Regions from separate parts of the Acidovorax cavernicola genome, predicted to be linked through region 2. Evidence: predicted binding sites of a transcription regulator. Region 2 holds the regulator's gene; the other holds the start of a gene.
What was found. The regulator NrdR, encoded in region 2, represses ribonucleotide reductase genes. The targets are predictions, from matches to a motif close to CACNANATNTNGTG.

Region 1 (7,632 bases), on a different contig from region 2:
TCGTGGCGGTGGTGCTGGTGCTGCTGCAGGGCGTGGCCTTCGCCATCGGGCAGACCGTGCAGCCGGTGGCGATCGTGCTGTCGGGCGGCTACCTCGTGCTGGCCTGGCTGGAGATGCGCTACGCGCACTTCGAACCGCCGATCCGCGGTTTCTCGACCCTGTGGCTGCTGACCATCGGGGTCGACCTGGGCATCTTCAGCGCCTTGCAGGTGCTGCAGGGCGGCAGCGTCAACTACACGCCGCTGTTCGCGCTGCCGGTGCTGATGAGCGCGGTGCTCGGCACACTGATCGTGGGCCTGGGCACCACGGCCACCGTGACGCTGCTGCTGCTGGCCGACGCCGGCTGGCACTGGCTGCAGTCGCCCACCGACGCCTCGGCGCGCTTCGTGCAGGCCGCCCTCACCGGCACCGGCCTGTTCGTGGTCGCGCTGCTCGCGCACGAACTGGCGCGCCGGCTGGCGCGCGAGGAAGCGGTGGCGCAACGCAGCCGCAGCCACGCGCAGATGCAGGCACAGGTCAACGACCTGGTGATCGAAACCCTCAGCGAAGGCGTGCTGGTGATCGACGCCGACGGCCTCGTGCACGCGGCCAATCCGGCGGCCGATGCGATCCTCGGCCAGGGCCTGGCGCAATTGCCACTGCCGTTCCCGCTGCACACGCAACCGGCCTGGCATGCGCTGGCCGCGCTCGCGCGGCAGACCTTCGCGCGGCGCGCGCCGCAGACAGAAGAAATCCCGGTGGCGCAGGCGCGCGGCGCCGCGCGCGAGGTGCGCGTGCGCACCCGTCTCACGCCCACCGACGACCGCCGCGCCGACAGCCTGTGCGTGATGTTCCTGCAGGACCTGCGCGAACTCGAAGCCCGCATCCGCACCGAGAAGCTCGCCGCGATGGGCCGCATGTCGGCCGCGGTGGCGCATGAAATCCGCAACCCGCTGGCCGCCATCGCGCAGGCCAGCGCGCTGCTCAACGAAGACCTGACCGACCCGGCGCATCGCAAGCTGACCGACATGGTGCAGCACAACGCCCGGCGCCTGGCGCGCATCGTGGACGACGTGCTCGACGTCTCGCGCGCGCGCCAGCAGCGCGTGCTCTCGCTGGGCGAACAGCTGGTGCTCGACCCCGCCGCGCAGATCCTGGCCGAGGAATGGGTGCGCCAGACCCAGCGCAAGGGCGTGCGCGTGGCGCTCGACGCGCAGGGCAGCGAAGTGCGCTTCGAAGCCGAGCACCTGCGCCGCCTGCTGGTGAACCTGCTGGACAACGCCGCGCGCTACGCGAGCCAGCGCGACGGTGCGATCCAGGTCATCACCACGCTACAGCGCGCCGGCGTGCAGCGGCCCGTGCTGCTGGTGTGGAGCGACGGCGCACCGCTGGAGCCGGCGGTGCAGCGCCACCTGTTCGAGCCCTTCTTCTCGTCCGAGAGCCGCTCCAGCGGCCTGGGCCTGTTCCTGTGCCGTGAGCTGTGCCGGCGCCACGGCGCCACCATCGGCTACGAACGGCGCGCGCTGGTGCCGGGCGGCCCCGAGGGCAATGAATTCTTCGTCAGCTTCGCGCCGAGCGAAAACCGGCTGACACAATAGCGGCCGTGAGCTCCCTCCCGTCTTCCGCCGCCGCCCCGCGTCCCGCGCAGATCCTCGTCATCGACGACGAACCCGACCTGCGCACGCTCTACGAACTCACGCTGCTGCGTGAAGGCTACCGGGTGGAAGCGGCGGGCAGCGTGTCCGAAGCGTGGCAGCACCTCGAAGCCGGCCGTTTCGACGCCGTGATCACCGACATGCGGCTGCCCGACGGCGAAGGCATGGAGATCATCCACCGCATTCAGAAGGACCAGCGCAGCGAGCGCTGCGTGGTCATGACCGCCTACGGCTCGGCCGAGAACGCGGTCGAGGCGCTGAAGGCCGGCGCCTTCGACTACCTCACGAAGCCGGTCGACCTGAAGCAGTTCCGCGCCGTGGTGGCGTCGGCGGTGCAGGCCAACCGCGCCGCGGTGGTCGTACCGCAGAAGCCGGCGCCGCGGGCCGCCGGCCAGGGCGAGCGCCCCGATGCATTGGCCGTGACGCGCAGCGGCGCCACCGCGCTCGACCGGCTGGTCGGCGAATCCGACCCGATGCGCCTCGTCAAGTCGCGCATCGCCAAGGTGGCGCGCGGCATGGCGCCGGTGCTGGTGCGCGGCGAGTCGGGCACCGGCAAGGAGCTGGTCGCGCGTGCCGTGCACGGCTGCAGCCAGCGCAGCGAAGGCCCCTTCGTCGCGGTGAACTGCGGCGCGATCCCCGAGAACCTGCTCGAGGCCGAATTCTTCGGCGCCAAGAAGGGCTCGTACACCGGCTCGTCGCAGGACCGCGACGGCTACTTCCAGGCCGCGCGCGACGGCACGCTGTTCCTCGACGAGATCGGCGACCTGCCGCTGGCCATGCAGTCGAAGCTGCTGCGCGCCATCCAGGAGCGCAGCGTGCGCGCCATCGGCTCGACGCAGGAAGACGCGGTCGACGTGCGCATCGTCAGCGCCACCCATAAAGACCTGCACGCCGAGGTGCTGGCCGGCCGCTTCCGGCAGGACCTGTTCTACCGCCTCAACGTGATCGAGATCGCGGTGCCCGCGTTGCGCGAGCGCCGCGAAGACCTGCCCGCGCTGTGCACCGCGCTGCTCGCGCGCATCGCGCAGGACGGCGGCCTGCCCGTGCCGCGTCTGTCCGACGCGCTACTGCAGCGCCTGGCCCAGCACCCGCTCGACGGCAACGTGCGCGAACTCGAGAACCTGCTGCACCGCGCCGTGGCGCTGAACGACGGCGACGAGTTGCACATCGACCTGATGGGCGCGATGAAGCCCATGCCGGCAGCGCCGGTCGCGCCCCGCAGCGAATCCGCCGAGGCGCCGCCCGCCGTTGCGGTGGCTCCCGCCCCCGCGCCAGCCGCCGAACCCAAGCCCGTGCCGCCGCCGTTGCCCTCCGACCTGCAAGCCTGGCTCGATCAGCAGGAGCGCGAAATCCTCGTGCGCGCGCTGCACGAAAGCGGCTTCAACCGCACGGCCGCCGCCGCGCGGCTCGGCATGAGCCTGCGTCAGATCCGCTACCGCATCGCGCGCCTGGGCATCTCCACGCCCAACGGCGACGACGGCGCCACCTCGCATGCCGACGACTGACAGCCCCGCCACGGCACCCGCCGGCGACGACGGACTCTGGCGCGCCGGCTGGTACCGCTTCGCCAAGGCCCTGCCCTCGCCCAACTTCGGCCCGCGCCCTGCCGGCGCGCAGACCGACCTGATCGTGCTGCACTCGATCAGCCTGCCGCCTGGCGAATACGGCGGCGACGCCGTGCAACAGCTCTTCACCAACCAGCTCGACTGGGACGCGCATCCCTACTTCCAGTCGATCCGCGGGCTCGAGGTGTCCTCGCATTTCTATGTGCGGCGCAACGGCGAACTCTGGCAGTTCGTGAGCTGCGACGACCGCGCCTGGCATGCCGGCGTTTCGGCATGGCGCGGACGCACCAACTGCAACGACGACTCGGTCGGCATCGAGCTCGAAGGCCTCGAGGGCGAGCGCTTCGAAGAGGCACAGTACGAAACGCTGGCCAGCCTCTGCGCCGCACTCGCGCAGCACTACGCCATCGCTCATGTGGCGGGCCACGAACACATCGCGCCCGGCCGCAAGCAGGACCCCGGTGCCGGTTTCGACTGGCGCCTGCTGCGCGAACAGCTGGGCTGGAGTCCACAGATGTTTCCCGAGCAGGTGGTGGCGCGCTAATTTTTTCAATCGGGCGGCGAGGTGTGATGCGGCGCTCTCGCGGCGCAGCAATTTGATCGGCGCCACCGCGCGATGCAGCAACCATGCGGCCTGCAGGCCCAAATCGCCTTGCAAGCCACGCCCTGTGCGGGTTGCGCCACCATGGGCCAGTATTCACGCGGCATCGCTGGCGATGCGCTGGACCCAAAGCAATTCCGTAGGGGTTGTATCCATAGGAAAACGCTACATCTAGTGGGTTGTAGCCCTCCCACACCCTAGATATAGTGTCCTCCCGTTCGGCACCAACGCCGACGCAAGGCCCGCCGAGGCCTTGCCATCCAACAAGAATTGCCCAACCGAGAGGAAGCGAATGCAAACTGCACTGAACACCCCGTCGACCCCCCGCGCCGTCCCCGCGACGCCGCAGCAGCAACAAGACACTGCGGGCTCGCCCACCGGTCAGAACCTCGCCCACTACCAGATCATTCGCCGCAACGGCGCCGTCGTTCCCTTCGAGCCGAACAAGATCGCCATCGCCATGATGAAGGCCTTCCTGGCGGTGCATGGCACCCAGGGCGCGGCCTCGGCCAGCGTGCGCGAGACCGTCGACGTGCTGACCCAGGGCGTGATCCGCGCCATGGTGCGTTCGCGTCCGGGCGGCGGCACCTTCCACATCGAAGACGTGCAGGACCAGGTCGAGCTCGGCCTGATGCGCGGCGGCCACCATGAAATCGCGCGCGCCTACGTGCTGTACCGCGAACGCCGCACGCAGGAGCGCTCCCGCCAGGGCGAGCAGGACGTGCCCGCCGCACCGGCGCTGCACGTGCTCGACAACGGCGAGCGCGTGGCGCTCGACCTGAACGAACTCAAGGGCCTGATCGAATCGGCCTGCCAGGGCCTGGGCGACAGCATCACCGCAGCCCCCATCGTCGCCGAGACGATGCGCAACCTGTACGACGGCGTGCCGCTGGACGAGGTCTACAAGGCGTCCATCCTCGCTGCCCGCACGCTGATCGAGAAGGACCCCGACTACACCTTCGCCACCGCGCGCCTGCTGCTGCACACGATCTTCAAGGAAATCATCGGCCGCGAAGTGATGCCGGCCGAACGCGCCACCGCCTACGCCGACTACTTCCCGCAGTTCATCAAGAAGGGCGTCGAGAACGAGCTGCTCGACGAGAAGCTGCTGCAGTACGACCTGCCCCGCCTGGGCGCCGCCCTGAAGGCCGAGCGCGACAACCAGTTCGACTACCTCGGCCTGCAGACGCTGTACGACCGCTACTTCCTGCACGTGCGCAAGACCCGCATCGAGCTGCCACAAGCCTTCTTCATGCGCGTAGCCATGGGCCTGTCGCTGAACGAAATCGACCGCGAAGCCCGCGCCATCGAGTTCTACGAAGTGCTGTCGTCGTTCGACTTCATGTCGAGCACGCCCACCCTGTTCAACGCCGGCACGCTGCGCTCGCAGCTGTCCAGCTGCTACCTGACCACCGTGCCCGACGACCTGGACGGCATCTACGAGTCGATCAAGGAAAACGCGCTGCTGTCGAAGTTCGCCGGCGGCCTGGGCAACGACTGGACCCGCGTGCGCGCGCTGGGCAGCCACATCAAGGGCACCAACGGCGAATCGCAGGGCGTGGTGCCGTTCCTGAAGGTGGTGAACGACACGGCCGTGGCCGTGAACCAGGGCGGCAAGCGCAAGGGCGCGGTCTGCACGTACCTGGAAACCTGGCACCTCGACATCGAGGAGTTCCTGGAGCTGCGCAAGAACACCGGCGACGACCGCCGCCGCACGCACGACATGAACACCGCCAACTGGATCCCCGACCTGTTCATGCGCCGCGTGATGGAAAAGGGCACCTGGACGCTGTTCTCGCCCTCCAACGTGCCTGACCTGCACGACCTGTTCGGCGCCGAATTCGAGAAAGCCTACGTCGCCTACGAAGAAAAGGCGGCGCGCGGCGACATCAAGCCCGCCCGCACCATCCAGGCGTCGGACCTGTGGCGCAAGATGCTCACGATGCTGTTCGAGACCGGCCACCCCTGGATCACGTTCAAGGACGCCTGCAACGTGCGCTCGCCGCAGCAGCACGCCGGCGTGGTTCACTCGTCGAACCTGTGCACCGAGATCACGCTGAACACCAGCGACACCGAAACCGCCGTCTGCAACCTGGGTTCCGTGAACCTGCTGCAGCACCTGAAGGACGGCAAGGTCGACCAGGAAAAGCTCAAGCGCACCATCTCGACGGCGATGCGCATGCTCGACAACGTGATCGACATCAACTACTACGCCGTGAAGAAGGCGCGCGACTCCAACCTGCGTCACCGTCCGGTCGGCCTGGGCCTGATGGGCTTCCAGGATTCGCTGTACGAACTGCGCATTCCGTACGCCTCGCAGGAAGCCGTGCAATTCGCCGACGAGTCGATGGAAGCCATCTGCTACCACGCCTACTGGGCATCGACCGAGCTGGCCAAGGAACGCGGCAAGTACTCGAGCTACAAGGGCTCGCTGTGGGACAAGGGCATCCTGCCGATCGACTCGCTCGACCTGCTCGAGAAGGCCCGCGGCGGCTACGTCGAAGTGGACCGCTCGGCCACCCTCGACTGGGACACGCTGCGCGCCAAGATCAAGGCCGACGGCATGCGCAACTCGAACTGCGTGGCCATCGCCCCGACCGCGACCATCTCGAACATCATCGGCGTGGACGCCTCGATCGAACCCTGCTTCGGCAACCTGTCGGTCAAGTCGAACCTGTCGGGCGAGTTCACCGTGATCAACCACTACCTGGTGCGCGACCTGAAGCGCCTGGGCCTGTGGGACGACGTGATGGTCATGGACCTGAAGCACTTCGACGGTTCGCTGCGTCCCATCGACCGCGTGCCGCAGGACGTGAAGGCGCTCTACGCCACCGCGTTCGAAGTCGAAACCACGTGGCTGGTGGAAGCCGCCGCGCGTCGCCAGAAGTGGATCGACCAGGCGCAGTCGCTGAACATCTACATGGCCGGCGCATCGGGCAAGAAGCTCGACGACACCTACAAGCTCGCCTGGCTGCGCGGCCTGAAGACCACCTACTACCTGCGCACGCAGAGCGCGACGCACGCAGAGAAGTCGACCGTGCAATCGGGCCGTCTCAACGCGGTGTCCTCTGGTGGCGCAAGCAATGACGCACCCTCGGGCATGAGCGCACTCGAAGCCGCCGCTGCAGCAGCGAAGGCACAGATGAGCGCCATTCCCGCCACCGACATCGCGTTCTGCGGCGTCGACGATCCGACCTGCGAAGCCTGCCAGTGATGTGCAAGTGAAGCGTCATTGCAGACGCTTCGATCGATCAGCGAGGAGTTCGCAAAAGCGCGCGACGTTCAATCAATCAAGGCATTGACTGACGTCGCGCGATGCATGCGAGCAACATAACAACCACATAAATGGCGCGCGATGTGAACGGGCACTTTGCAACTCACATCGTTGCTCCGATAATTGAGCATTGGATTTTTCTATGTTGACCTGGGACGAAGAAGTCAAGCCCTCCTTACCAAAGGATATGCAACAAGGATTGCAGCAGCACCACGCATCGACCAGCGGTTCTCCCGCAGGTCGCGCGGTCGCCGCTCCGACTTCGTCGCTTGCACAACCCGCCCACGCCACCGCACCGGTGGCCGCCGCTGCCGGCCAGCGCGTGAAGGCCTCCGACAAGCGCATCATCAACGGCCAGACCGACGTCAACCAGCTGGTGCCGTTCAAGTACAAGTGGGCCTGGGAAAAGTACCTCGCCACCTGCGCCAACCACTGGATGCCGCAGGAAGTGAACATGACGCGCGACATCGCGTTGTGGAAGGACCCGAACGGCCTGACCGAAGACGAGCGCCGCATCGTCAAACGCAACCTCGGCTTCTTCGTGACCGCCGACTCGCT
Region 2 (7,632 bases):
AGGAAGCGCGCGAGCGCGGGCGGTGCCACCACGCGCAGTTCCCAGCTTTCGCCGACGGGCGCGAAGAAGCTCACGCGGCCGATGCCGTCCACGTGGCCCGAGACGATGTGGCCGCCGAGGCGGTCGCTGGCGCGCAGGGCCTTCTCGAGGTTGATGCGGCTGCCTTCGTCGGTCAGGCCGGCCGTCTTGTCGAGGGACTCCGCAGAAATGTCGATGGTGAATTGCCGGCGCTCGGGTGCGAGCGTGGTGACCGTCATGCAGGCGCCGTTGAGCGCGATGCTGTCGCCGAGCCCGACGTCGTCGAGGTAGCCGTCGGGCACCTCGATGCTGAGTCGCTTGCCGTAGAAGGAGGAGGTGCCGAGGTCGTGGATGGCGGCGATGCGCCCCACGCCGGTGATGATTCCGGTGAACATTCGCACATTTTCGCAGACATCGAGGGGTCTTCGGCCCGGAGGGGCGGTTTGCGGCTGCGAATGTGCCGCGCCGCGGCGGCGGGAGCTCAGAAGTGGTCGCGGCCGGCGACGCGCGCCACGATGCGCAGGTCGGGCCCCAGCATGTCCACCGACTTGAATTCGAGGGGCAGCGCACCTGTCAGCGAGGTGAGCGGACCGTCGGCGTGCAGGTGGCTGGCAATGTCGAGCCCGCTGCCGATCAGCTTGGGCGCCAGGTAGACCAGCAGCTCGTCCACGCAGCCTTCGCGCAGCAGCGAGCCGTTGAGCTTGTGGCCCGATTCGACATGCAGCTCGTTGATGCCGCGTGCCGCGAGGTCCTGGAGCATCGCGGGCAGGTCGACCTTGCCGTGCAGGTTGGGCAGACAGGTGATGGTGGCACCCCGGGCTTCGAGCGCGGCCGCCTTTTCTTCGTTGTGCCGGCTGGCTGCGTAGATCCAGACAGCGCGGCCAGCTATGAAAATGTGAGCGTCAGGCGAGGTCTGGAGATGGCTGTCGACCACCACGAGGTGGGGCTGGCGCGGTGTGTCGACCAGCCGCACGTCCAGGCGCGGGTTGTCTTCGAGCAGCGTGCCGACGCCGGTCAGCACCGCGCCCGTGCGTGCCCGCCAGGCATGGCCGTCGGCGCGCGCGGCTTCACCGGTGATCCATTGGCTCACGCCGTTCTGCAGGCCGGTCCGGCCGTCGAGCGAGGCAGCCACCTTCATCCGAACCCAAGGCTGCTTGCGGATCATGCGGCTGAAAAAGCCGATGTTGAGTTCGCGGGATTCGTCTGCGCCCGGGCCGACCTCGACCTCGACGCCCGCTGCGCGCAGGCGCGCAAAGCCCTGTCCCGCCACGAGTGGATTCGGATCGGCCAGCGATGCCACCACCCGGCGCACGCCGGCAGCGATCAGCGCGTCGCAGCAGGGGCCGGTGCGGCCGTGGTGCGAGCAGGGTTCGAGCGTGACGTAGGCGGTGGCACCCGCGACCGAGTGGCCCTGGGCCTGTGCGTCGCGCAGCGCCATCACCTCGGCATGCGGACCGCCGGCTTGTTGTGTGTGGCCTTGGCCGATCACGCGGCCTTCGGCGTCGCACAGGACGCAGCCTACGCGGGGGTTCGGGTCGGTCAGTCGGATCGCCGATGCGGCCAGGCGCAGGGCGGTCGCGATGTGTGGCGCGTCGTGTTCGGAGGAAGGCATCAGATGTCGCGCAGCAGCTGCCGGAACTCGTCCACGTCCTCGAAGCTGCGGTACACCGAGGCAAAGCGCACGTAGGCGACCTTGTCGAGTTTCTTGAGTTCGCGCATCACGAGTTCGCCGACCTTGGTCGAATCGATTTCGCGCAGGCCGCTGGCCAGCAGCTTCTGCTCGATGCGCAGCAATGCGTTGTCGATCTGCTCGATGCTCACGGGGCGCTTGCGCAACGCCAGCATCATCGACGCGCGCACCTTGGTCGAGTCGAAGTCGGCGCGGCTGCCGTCCTTCTTGACCACGACGGGGAAATTGACGTCGGGGCGCTCATAGGTGGTGAAGCGCTTGTCGCAGGCGCTGCACTGGCGGCGCCTGCGGACGAAATCGGCGTCTTCCGAAACGCGGGTCTCGACGACCTGCGTTTCGAGATGACCGCAAAAAGGGCATTTCATGCGGCCGGTGCTTCTCTTCTTCTACGCAATCAACGGTAGACGGGGAAGCGGCTCGTCAGGGCGTGGACCTTGGCGCGCACCGCGTCGATGTTCGCCGCGTCGCGCGGGTTCTCGAGCACGTCGGCCACCAGGTTCGCCGTGATGCGGGCCTCTTCGTCCTTGAAGCCGCGCGTGGTCATGGCGGGGGTGCCGATGCGCACGCCGCTGGTGACCATCGGCTTTTCCGGGTCGTTGGGGATCGCGTTCTTGTTGATCGTCATGTGGGCAGCGCCCAGCACGGCTTCGGCTTCCTTGCCGGTGATGCCCTTGGCGCGCAGGTCGACCAGCATGACGTGGCTTTCGGTGCGTCCGCTCACGATGCGCAGACCGCGCGCGGTGAGGGTTTCGGCCACGATCTGGGCGTTCTTGACCACCTGTTGCTGATAGGCCTTGAACTCGGGCGTCAGGGCTTCCTTGAAGGCGACGGCCTTGGCGGCAATCACGTGCATCAGCGGGCCGCCTTGCAGGCCGGGGAAGATGGCGCTGTTGATCGCCTTCTCGTGCTGCGACTTCATCAGGATGATGCCGCCGCGCGGGCCGCGCAGGCTCTTGTGCGTGGTCGAGGTGACGATGTCGGCGTGCGGCACCGGGTTGGGGTACACGCCCGCGGCCACGAGGCCGGCGTAGTGGGCGATGTCGACCATGAAGATCGCGCCGACGTCCTTGGCCACCTTGGCGAAGCGCTCGAAGTCGATGTGCAGCGAGTAGGCCGAGGCGCCCGCGATGATCAGCTTGGGCATGTGTTCATGCGCCTTGCGTTCCATGGCGTCGTAGTCGATGGCTTCGTTGGCGTCCAGGCCGTAGCTCACGACGTTGAACCACTTGCCGCTCATGTTCAGCGGCATGCCGTGGGTCAGGTGGCCGCCTTCGGCCAGGCTCATGCCCATGATGGTGTCGCCGGGCTTCAGGAAGGCGAGCATCACGGCTTCGTTGGCCGAGGCGCCGCAATGCGGCTGCACGTTCGCGGCGTCGGCGCCGAAGATCTGCTTGACGCGGTCGATGGCCAGTTGCTCGGCCACGTCGACGTGCTCGCAGCCGCCGTAGTAGCGCTTGCCCGGGTAGCCTTCGGCGTACTTGTTGGTGAGCTGCGAGCCCTGAGCGGCCATGACGGCCGGCGAGGCGTAGTTCTCGCTGGCGATCAGCTCGATGTGGTGTTCCTGGCGCGCGTTTTCGGCTTGAATGGCGGCCCAGATTTCGGGATCGGTCTGTTCGACCAGGATGTTGCGGTGGTACATGGCAGTCCTTTGAAGACGAGGTCCTTGTTCAACCAAACAAGGGCTGCCCAGGCGAACGGCTGAACGCCTGTTGTGGTCAGGCGGCACGCTTCCAAGTGGTATTCCACGTCAGCGCGTGGCACCTTTTTCAGAGTGCTGCGCCTATCGCCAGTCGCGTACAGGCCGAGTGTAGCGCAGGCCCGGACGCATCCGGGCATGCAGGGCCGGCAAGGCCTCAGGAAACCGCGGAGAGCAGGGCGACCTTGGCCGGCTCGCTGCCGTTGGCGGGCTCTTCACCTGCCGGCTTGGCCGGTGCAACCACCGGAATCGGCTGCGCGCGCGCCGTGGTCGGCGGCGGCACGACCATCGTCGACGGCGGGCGGCCGCCGGCGACCTGGCGCAGGCGCTCGTGCTCGGCCAGCACCTTGGCGGCATAGCCGCCGTCGTCGTCGAGGTTGGCGGCGCCCACGTAATAGCGCAGGCCGCCTTCAAGCGAGCCGGCACGGGCGATGCATTCCTGCAGCACCTTCACGCCGACGCGCATGTTGGTCACGGGGTCGAAGGCGGTGAGCGTGCCGCCCGCGCTTTCGTACTTGTCGCCGTGCACGCGGGTCATGACCTGCATCAGACCCTGGGCGCCGACGTGGCTCTGGGCAAAGGGGTTGAAGCTGGACTCGATGGCCATGATGGCCAGGATCAGTGTCGGGTCGATCTTGGTGCGCTTGCCGATCTGATAGGCCTCGGCGACCAGCACGCTCAGCGGCTCTGCCGCGACGCGGTACTTCTTGCTGAGCCAGTAGGCCACCGCCGCCTGCTGCTTGGGCAGATCGTCGGGACTCGCGGCCGTGGTGCGCTCGATGGCGGTCGGCTCGAGGTCGGTGGCTTCGGGCGCGGGCTTGCGCGACTGCAGCCAGCCCATCAGTTGTTCCTCGCCGGTCTTGCGCAGGTCGGGGCGCGCCACGAGGGCGAGGGCCGCGAACACGATGGCCAGGCCGACCAGTGCAAACCCGTTGTGGGTGATTTCAAAAAAGCCGTCTGCCACATCGGACACGAAGGTCCGTAGCCCGCGGGCTGTGGCATCAAACGCCTTGCTCATCGCTTTTTTTCCTTTCTGTGCGGCACCTGACATGCAGCGCCGGAAAGGGCGGTGGATGAAGGCAGCGGCGCTTGGATTGGTATGTACGAATCAGGCTCCGCGCATGGAGGTGTAGGGGGTAGGGAGCGCGGCGGCCTGATCACGCCGTTGGAATTCGGCAGCGGATTCAGGGAGACCCTGCCGCGTCCGGCGGCGAGGGCAGGCGGATTCTAGCGTGGCTAAATACACGGTCAAGCATAAGGTTTTGATTTGATATGTTAATAATTGCTTGAAGAAATGCCGTTCCAAAGCGACCGTCACAGGGGGCGCGCCTACGGGAAATCCCTTGGAAAAAGAGATTTGAAAAGGAAGGGAGAGACGCCTAATCTGGACGGGCCTGAGGTTTCAGGCGTTTTTCCGAAATCAGGCAGTCCGAGGTGCAAGTCAAGGACTCGAACGATGGAGGACTCCACGGCGGCAATCTCTTGCTGCCAGCACGGCGGGAACAAATTGACTTCCGGTCGCGCGAATCGATGGCATGGGTTTTGAGCCCGCCATCAAGCCCGGTGACAAGACATTTCGTCGACTCACCGGGCTTTCTCGTTTGTGGCGTTCACACTTTCGGCCTACCGCTCCTGTCGAGGGGCGCCCGGGCATCGCATTGCCTCGCCAAAAGGGAACGCATTCACGTTTCAGCCAACTTTGTTGGCATCTGTTTGCGGCACACTTCTGCGGATGGATGCTGCTTCGATCAAACAGAACAAATGGGTGCGGCGTGGGGTTGTCGCGTTGCTCGTGCTGCTGGCCCTGTGGCTGATCACCTGGCTGGCGGTGCCGCCGATTGCCAAGAGCCAACTCCAGAAGATCGCGAGCGAGAAGCTGGGCCGGCAGGTCACGGTCGGCAAGATCGATTTCAAGCCCTGGACGCTCGAACTCGCGCTGAATGACCTGCGCATCGCCACCGCCGACGGCAAGCAGCCGCAGGTGGCCATCAAGCGCATCTATGCCGACGCCGAACTGCAATCGCTGTTCCGCCTGGCGCCGGTGATCGACGCGGTGACGGTCGAGGCGCCCGCGGTGCTGCTTACGCACCAGGCCGACGGCAAGTACGACATCGACGACATTCTCGCCAAGCTGGCCTCGGGCCCGCCGCCCGATCCGAACGCCGAGCCCGCGCGTTTCGCGATCTACAACATCTCGATCAAGGATGGCGCGGTCGATTTCGACGACCAGACCGTCAAGCGCCGGCACGAGTTGCGCGGCTTCATGCTGAACGTGCCGTTCCTGAGCAACCTCGCGTCCAAGCGAGAAATCAAGACCGAGCCCAAGCTGGCCTTCGCGCTCAACGGCAGCCAGTTCGATTCGGCTGCCTTCACGACCCCGTTCGCGCAAAGCCGCAAGACCGACGCCCACGTGCAGTTCAAGGGGCTCGACCTCGTGCCGTACCTGGGCTACATCCCCGGCGGCCTGCCGGTGAAGCTGCAGGCCGGCAGCCTCGACGCCGACCTGAAGATCGATTTCCAGCAGACCAATTCCATCGGCCTGAAGATCACCGGCACGGTGGAGGCCCACGGCGCCAAGCTGGCCGATGCACGGGGCCGTGATCTGCTGGGCTTCGATTCGCTCAAGCTGGCGCTGGCCGACGTGCGACCGCTGGAATCCGTGTTCCACCTGAGCGAGGTCGCACTGGCCAAGCCGCAACTGGTGGTGGCGCGCGACGCTGCCGGTCAGCTCAACCTGATGGCCACCGACCCCGCGACCGGCGCAACCGAAAAGGTGGCGCCGCTGCCGGCGCCCGCGGCCAGCGCCCCGGCCGGCAAGCCGGCGGCCGAGAAGCCGAAGCTCAAGGTGCAGGTCGACAAGGTGGCGCTCGACGGCGGACGCATCGGCTGGCGCGACGAGACCGTCAAGCCCGCGGCGGCCATCGATCTCACCGACCTCGGGATCAATGTCACGGCCGTCACCTGGCCCATGGAGAAGCCCGCGCAGTTCGACGGCAGCACCGCCGTGGCAGGTGCCGCGCTGAAATTCAAGGGCAGCGCGACCGACAAGGTCGCCGACGTGCAGACCGAAGTCGAGGCGCTGCCGCTGTCGCTGGCTGCGCCGTACCTGGCGCAGAGCCTGGAGCCCACGCTCGACGGCAAGCTCAGCGGGCAGATCGACGTGTCCTGGGCCCAGCCCGACCTGAAATTCAAGGCGCGCCGCCTGGCCGCCGACGGCCTGGCGCTCACACAGGCCAAGACCGCGCTGGCCAGCGTCGGCCGCTTCGAGCTGGTCGACGCCGAGGTCGACATGACCAAGCACACCTTGAACATCGCGTCGTTCACCGCGACCAACCCCAAGGTGAGCGTCGAGCGCGACAACGAGAAGCGCTGGATGTTCGAGCGCTGGCTCAAGACCCCCGCCGGCGGCGCCAAGGTGGCGGCGCCCAAGCCGGTCGACGCCGGCGCGGCGCGTCCCAGCAACGCCAACACCAAGCCCTGGGCGCTGACGCTGGGCACGCTGGCGGTGGACAACGGCAGCCTGTCCTATGCGGACAAGGCCGGCTCGACGCCGGTGGCGATCGAGGTCACGGCCTTCAAGCTCCACGCCCAGAAGATCGCGCCCGACACCAATACCGTGTCGCCACTGCAGGTGTCGGGCCGCATCGGGGCGGGCCGCCGTGCAGACCCGGGGCGCTTCGACTACAAGGGCAACGTCGTGCTCAAGCCGCTCGCGGTCGAGGGCAGGCTCGAGGTGGCGTCGTTCCCGGCGCATGCCTTCAAGGCCTACTACGCCGATGCGCTCAATGTGGACATCCGCCGCGCGTTCGCGAGCTACCGCGGTACCGTGCGCTACGCGACCGCGCCGGCCGGCATGAGCGTCAAGCTGGCTGGCGACACCGCGCTGGACGATTTCCGCGCCAACAGCGTCTCGCTGACCCAGTCGCCGGGCTTCGATCGCGGCAACAGCCAACTGCTGAGCTGGAAGACCCTGAGCCTGCGCGGCCTGCAGGTCAGCCTGGCACCCAATGCGGCCCCGACGGTGGACGTGCGCGAGACCACGCTGACCGACTTCTTCGCCCGCGTGATCGTCGATCCCACGGGTCGTCTCAACCTGCTGAGCCTGACCAAGAAGGGCGAGGAAGCCTCGAAGGCCGCCGCTGCCGCCACCGAAGCCAGCACAAAGAAGGGCCCGGGCGGCACCACCACCACGACCCGCGCGCCGGCTTCGGCGCCGCAGCGGGCTTCG

Region 1: a site for NrdR is predicted at 3,996-4,009, ahead of D3H34_RS15970 (ribonucleoside-diphosphate reductase subunit alpha). Genes of this name have one in related genera too.

The regions. Positions count from the first base shown of each region.
Region 1 covers NZ_QXMN01000018.1:95,737-103,368, forward strand. The annotation lists gene D3H34_RS15955 (two-component system sensor histidine kinase NtrB) at 1-1,577, shown strand, start outside; gene D3H34_RS15960 (sigma-54-dependent transcriptional regulator) at 1,583-3,139, shown strand; gene ampD (1,6-anhydro-N-acetylmuramyl-L-alanine amidase AmpD) at 3,126-3,743, shown strand; gene D3H34_RS15970 (ribonucleoside-diphosphate reductase subunit alpha) at 4,093-7,014, shown strand; gene D3H34_RS15975 (ribonucleotide-diphosphate reductase subunit beta) at 7,217-7,632, shown strand, end outside.
Region 2 covers NZ_QXMN01000001.1:43,268-50,899, forward strand. The annotation lists gene D3H34_RS00190 (riboflavin synthase) at 1-413, opposite strand, end outside; gene ribD (bifunctional diaminohydroxyphosphoribosylaminopyrimidine deaminase/5-amino-6-(5-phosphoribosylamino)uracil reductase RibD) at 500-1,630, opposite strand; gene nrdR (transcriptional regulator NrdR) at 1,630-2,073, opposite strand; gene glyA (serine hydroxymethyltransferase) at 2,103-3,347, opposite strand; ZMP/ZTP riboswitch at 3,386-3,512, opposite strand; gene D3H34_RS00210 (lytic transglycosylase domain-containing protein) at 3,562-4,422, opposite strand; gene D3H34_RS00215 (DUF748 domain-containing protein) at 5,137-7,632, shown strand, end outside.